Regions from separate parts of the Streptomyces sp. NPDC058653 genome, predicted to be linked through region 1. Evidence: riboswitches for the same ligand, from Rfam matches in the RefSeq annotation. Region 1 holds a riboswitch; the other holds the start of a gene.
What was found. Region 1 has a riboswitch for thiamine pyrophosphate ahead of ACFWU9_RS27425 (thiamine ABC transporter substrate binding subunit). Riboswitches for the same ligand answer to the same signal wherever they lie in the genome.
Positions count from the first base shown of each region.

Region 2: it holds a riboswitch for thiamine pyrophosphate, as region 1 does, so the genes downstream of both, thiC (phosphomethylpyrimidine synthase ThiC) here and ACFWU9_RS27425 (thiamine ABC transporter substrate binding subunit) in region 1, are expected to answer to the same signal.

Region 1 is NZ_JBHXRM010000038.1:52,552-55,530, reverse strand. Features, by position in the region: gene ACFWU9_RS27425 (thiamine ABC transporter substrate binding subunit) at 1-735, opposite strand, end outside; TPP riboswitch at 816-940, opposite strand; gene rlmN (23S rRNA (adenine(2503)-C(2))-methyltransferase RlmN) at 996-2,108, opposite strand; gene ACFWU9_RS27415 (phosphatidate cytidylyltransferase) at 2,295-2,979, opposite strand, start outside.
Region 2 is NZ_JBHXRM010000041.1:31,792-34,770, forward strand. Features, by position in the region: gene ACFWU9_RS28430 (YibE/F family protein) at 1-998, opposite strand, end outside; TPP riboswitch at 1,070-1,212, shown strand; gene thiC (phosphomethylpyrimidine synthase ThiC) at 1,207-2,979, shown strand, end outside.

The DNA of each region.
Region 1 (2,979 bases):
GACGAGCGGCCGCTCCGCCTTCGCCTTCTTGCCGCCGGCCGAGCCGGAGAAGTCCTCGTTGTAGGCCTGTTCCCAGCTGTCGACGACCTGGACGCCGTTGGCCTTGAGCTTCTTCCAGTAGTCCTGCCAGCCGTCGTCCCCGTAAGCGGCGACGGTGCCGAGGAGGAAGCCGAGGCCCGGTGAGGACAGCTCGGCGTTCTCGACGACCAGGAGGTCCTTGTAGGCGGGCTTCGTCAGGTCTGCGAAGGACTCCGGCGGTGCCAGCTTCTTGTCCGTGAAGTACTTCTTGTCGTAGTTGACGCAGATGTCGCCGGTGTCGACAGGGGTGACACGGTGCTCGGCGTCGTCGAGGCGCACGTCGGCGCGGACCTGGTCGAGACCCCTCGCCTCGTACGGCGTGAACAGGCCGTTGTCGAGGGCGCGCGAGAGAAGGGTGTTGTCGACGCCGAAGAAGACGTCGCCCTGCGGCGAACCCTTGGTGAGGATCTCCTTGTTGAGAGCCTCGCCGGCCTCGCCGCTCTTCAGCACCTTGACGGTGTAGCCGGTCCGTTCCGTGAACTCCTTCAGTACGGAGTCCGAGGCGGCGAACGAGTCATGGGCGACGAGCGTCACGCTCTTGGACTTCGCGCCGTCCGACGACGCGGAATCCTCCGACCCGCCGCCGCACGCGGCGAGCGTAGAGACTCCCAACGCCGCGGCGACGGCGCCGACCGCCATCTTCTTCGTGGTACGCAACTGAATTCCTCCTGGGATGTCCAGGAGAAGACGCGGCCCCGCCCCGCGCCGGCGAACCGGAGCAGGGCAGGGCGCAACAGCATGAGTGATGACCGAACTTCCTACCCAGAATGACCTGGGCGAGGTTCAGAGGGTCTGCGACCGTGAGGCTCTTTCCGAGCCTCTGCCGCACTCTCAGCGCTGTGGCGCTCCCCTGTCGGAATATGTAATTTGATCGAACCCCAGGGTACATGGACCCCAACGGGGCCCCTGGGCCGCGCTCAGCGCTCCGTGGCCGCCAGCTGTCCGCACGCCCCGTCGATCTCCTGACCACGCGTGTCGCGCACCGTCACGGGCACCCCGTGCGACGCGATGGCCTCCACGAAGGCCTTCTCGTCCTCGGGGCGGGAGGCCGTCCACTTGGACCCGGGTGTCGGGTTGAGGGGGATCAGATTGACGTGCACCCGCTTCCCCTTGAGCAGCCGCCCCAGCAGATCGCCCCGCCACGCCTGGTCGTTGATGTCGCGGATCATGGCGTACTCGATGGAGACGCGGCGCCCCGACTTCTCCGCGTACTCCCACGCGGCGTCCAGCACCTCCCGCACCTTCCACCGGGTGTTGACCGGCACGAGGGTGTCGCGCAGCTCGTCGTCGGGCGCGTGCAGCGAGACGGCGAGGCGGCACTTGAAGCCCTCGTCGGCGAACCGCAGCATCGCGGGTACAAGACCCACCGTCGAGACGGTGATGCCGCGTTGCGAGAGACCGAGACCGTCCGGCTCGGGGTCGGTGAGCCGGCGAATGGCGCCGACGACGCGGCGGTAGTTGGCGAGCGGTTCGCCCATGCCCATGAAGACGATGTTGGACAGCCGTGCGGGGCCGCCGGGGACCTCGCCGTCACGGAGCGCGCGCATGCCGTCCACGATCTGGTGCACGATCTCCGCCGTGGAGAGGTTACGGTCGAGCCCCGCCTGCCCCGTGGCGCAGAACGGGCAGTTCATGCCGCAGCCCGCCTGCGAGGAGATGCACATGGTGACCCGGTCCGGGTAACGCATCAGGACCGACTCGACGAGCGTGCCGTCGTGCAGGCGCCACAGTGTCTTACGGGTGGTGTCGTCGTCGCAGGAGATGTGCCGCACCACGGACATCAGGTCCGGCAGCAGCTCCGTGGCGAGCTTCTGGCGTGCGGCGGCAGGGATGTCCGTCCACTCGGCGGGGTCGTGCGCGTACCGCGCGAAGTAGTGCTGCGACAGCTGCTTGGCACGGAACGCCTTCTCGCCGAGCGCCGAGACGGCCTCACGACGCTCTTCAGGCGTGAGGTCGGCGAGGTGCCTCGGTGGCTTCTTGGCGCCACGGGGCGCGACGAAGGTGAGCTCTCCGGGGTTGGGCGGTGCCATGAGCTGTTTTCTCCTCGGTACGACGAGGCCGGTGTTTCCCGCCGACCGCGGGAGTGACGTGGGCACACTGCCGGTGCCGGGAGACCTCATGTGACGGGCTCCGCGACCGCAAGGCGCAGACGGAGCGCAGTAAGGCCCGCCGTCCAGGACGGCGGGCCTTACCAGGGTAACCGGTACGGGTACGGCTCAGCCCGAGCCGACGAACACCACCAACAGCAGCCACACCACCGGGGCCGTCGGCAGGAGCGAGTCGAGGCGGTCCATGATGCCGCCGTGACCGGGCAGCAGCGTGCCCATGTCCTTGATCCCGAGGTCCCGCTTGATCATCGACTCGCCCAGGTCCCCGAGCGTCGCACTGGCCGCCACCGCGAGACCGAGCAGCAGCCCCTGCCACCAGGTGCCGTCCTCGATGAGGAACTGCATGCACAGCGCGCCCGCCGCCATGGCGAACGCCAGCGCGCCCAACAGCCCCTCGCGGGTCTTGCCGGGGCTGATGCGCGGCGCCAGCTTGTGGCTGCCGAAGCGCCAGCCGATCGCGTAGGCACCGGTGTCGCTGACGATGGTCAGCACGAGGAACGTGAGCACTCGCTCCGCGCCGTCGTCCGCCTTGAGCATCATCGCGACGAACGTCGCCAGGAACGGCACGTAGAACGCCGCGAAAACGCCCGCCGTCACGTCCTTGAGGTAGCCCTCGGGCGGCTCCGTCATCCGCCACGCGAGCACGGCGAGCGCGGTGAGCGCGGTGGCGACCCAGGCGCCTTCCGCGCCCCGTACGTACCCGGCGACCACCATCGCGGCGCCACCGACCGCGAGCGGGACGAGGGGCACCTTGATGCCCTTCTTCTCGTCGAGCCGGGAGGTCAACTCCCAC
Region 2 (2,979 bases), on a different contig from region 1:
AGCGCGCGGGGCCCCATCGTCGGGTCCGCCTGACGCAGCTCCCACACCGCCGACGTCTGGGTGACCGTCACATCGTCCAGCACACCCAGCGATCCGATGATCACCCCGGCCAGCAGAAGGCCGCTCATGTCGATCTCGGGGAACAGCCCGTGGATCAGCCCGGTGTTGTCGTCCGTATTGCCCGTCAGGCTCGCCCAGCCGATGAACAGCGAGCCGAGCAGCCCGATCAGCAGCAGGGAGATCAGCGTGCCGAGCACGGCGACGGATGTACGGGCCGTCAGACCGTGGCAGAGATAGAGCGCGATCAGCATGATCGCGCTCGCGCCGACGACCGCGACGATCAGCGGATTCGAGCCCTGGAGAATCGCCGGCAGGATGAACAGCGTCAGCACGGCGAACGAGATGACCAGCGCGACCAGCGCCATCAGCCCGCGCAGCCGGCCCACCACGATCACCGCGAGCGCGAAGATCCCGGCCAGCAGAGCCATCGGCATCGTGCGGTCCACATCGGTGACCGAGTACTGGAGATCCCTCGGGGCGTCGGGCGCGTAGGCCACCACGACGTCCTGTTTCACGTGAAACTGCCGCGGCGCGTCGGGCTGGACGACCTCGACGAATCTGCGCCCCTTGTCCTTGCCGCTCTTCACCTCCACGGTCGCCTTCTCGCAGTCGCCGGTCCGCGCGCGCTGAGCCTCCCGCCCTTGGGGGGTCGACGTGTCGCCCGTGGGCGGGACCTGGGCGGCGTTCACAGCGCCGCAGTCGACCTTCTCGATCTTCACCACCTGGCCCTGCTGGGTCTGCCGGTCGAAGCCGACACCGGTGCGTTCATGGGCGGGGGTGCCGCCGGGCCAGAGCACGACGAGACCGACGACGACGGCCGTCGCGAAGGGAACCAGCACCGCGGCGATGACCTTGCGCAGATGTCTGGAGACCGGCGCGGCCGGCCCATGACTGTGCGAGTGGCCGTGCGGATCGGGTGGATGCGTGGATGGGGTCACCGACCGATCATCGCAAGAACGGCGGAGGCCCTCTGTTCAGCACGCCCGATATGGCGTTAGCGTGGTGGTGCCTTTACACACGCGGGAGCTCGGAGCACCGGGCTGAGAGGACGCTGACTGTGGAGTTCCGGGGCTTCCCCGGATCCCTGAGCTGCGTCGACCGCCGAACCTGTTACCGGGTAATGCCGGCGTAGGGAGTAGGTCTCACATGACCGTTCAGGACACACGCACGTCTGCCTCCAACGGTTCCAACGGTTCCAACGGACCCGACGGCCCCGAGGGCCCCAAGGGTTCGGACGGCTCCAGGGCCATCGGCTGGCACAAGGGATACGTCGAGGGCTCACGCCCCGACCTCCGGGTGCCGGTCCGTCAGGTGCATCTCACCAACGGCGACGACGTCACGCTGTACGACACGTCGGGGCCGTACACCGACCCCACCGTCGAGACCGACGTACGGCGCGGGCTCGCACCGCTCCGGGAGAACTGGATCGTCGGCCGCGGCGACACCGAGGAGTACGCGGGCCGCCCCGTCCGCCCCGAGGACGACGGGCTCAAGCACACCTCACCGCGCGGCGGGCTGCTCCGGAGCGGAGCGACCGATCTGCGGGGCCTCGACGCGGTCTTCCCCGGCCGCCCCCGCCAGCCGCGCCGGGGCCGCGAGGGACAGGCCGTGACCCAACTCGCGTACGCCCGCCGGGGCGACATCACCCCGGAGATGGAGTACGTCGCCATCAGGGAGAACGTCGCGCCCGAGGTCGTACGCGAGGAGATCGCCGCCGGCCGCGCCGTACTGCCGGCCAACGTCAACCATCCCGAGATCGAACCGATGATCATCGGCAAGCGGTTCCTCGTGAAGGTCAACGCCAACATCGGCAACTCCGCGGTCACCTCCTCCATCGAGGAGGAGGTGGACAAGATGACCTGGGCCACCAAGTGGGGCGCGGACACGGTGATGGACCTCTCCACCGGCCGTAACATCCACACCACCCGCGAATGGGTCCTGCGCAACTCCCCCGTCCCCATCGGCACCGTGCCGCTCTACCAGGCGCTGGAGAAGGTCGACGGCAAGGCCGAGGAGCTGACCTGGGAGATCTACAAGGACACGGTCGTCGAACAGGCCGAGCAGGGCGTCGACTACATGACCGTCCACGCGGGCGTGCTCCTGCGCTACGTGCCGCTGACCGCCCGCCGCAAGACCGGCATCGTCTCGCGCGGCGGCTCGATCATGGCGGCCTGGTGCCTGGCGCACCACAAGGAGTCGTTCCTGTACGAGAACTTCGAGGAGCTGTGCTCCATCCTCGCCTCGTACGACGTGACGTACTCCCTCGGCGACGGTCTGCGCCCCGGCTCGATCGCCGACGCCAACGACGAGGCGCAGTTCGCCGAGTTGCGGACGCTGGGCGAGCTGAACACGATCGCCAAGCGGCACAACGTACAGACCATGATCGAAGGCCCGGGCCATGTCCCGATGCACAAGATCAAGGAGAACATCGACCTCCAGCAGGAGATCTGCGAGGAGGCGCCGTTCTACACGCTCGGCCCGCTGACGACGGACGTCGCCCCCGCGTACGACCACATCACCTCCGGCATCGGCGCGGCGATGATCGCCTGGTGGGGCACGGCGATGCTCTGCTACGTGACGCCCAAGGAGCATCTGGGTCTGCCGAACCGGGACGACGTGAAGACCGGTGTCATCACGTACAAGATCGCGGCGCACGCGGCGGATCTGGCCAAGGGTCATCCGGGGGCGCAGGAGTGGGACGACGCGCTGTCGGACGCGCGGTTCGAGTTCCGCTGGGAGGACCAGTTCAACCTGGCTCTCGACCCGGACACGGCACGGGAGTTCCACGACGAGACGCTCCCCGCCGAGCCGGCGAAGACCGCGCATTTCTGTTCGATGTGCGGGCCGAAGTTCTGTTCCATGCGGATCTCGCACGACATCCGGCGTGACCACGGCGGTTCGCGGGAGGAGATCGAGGCG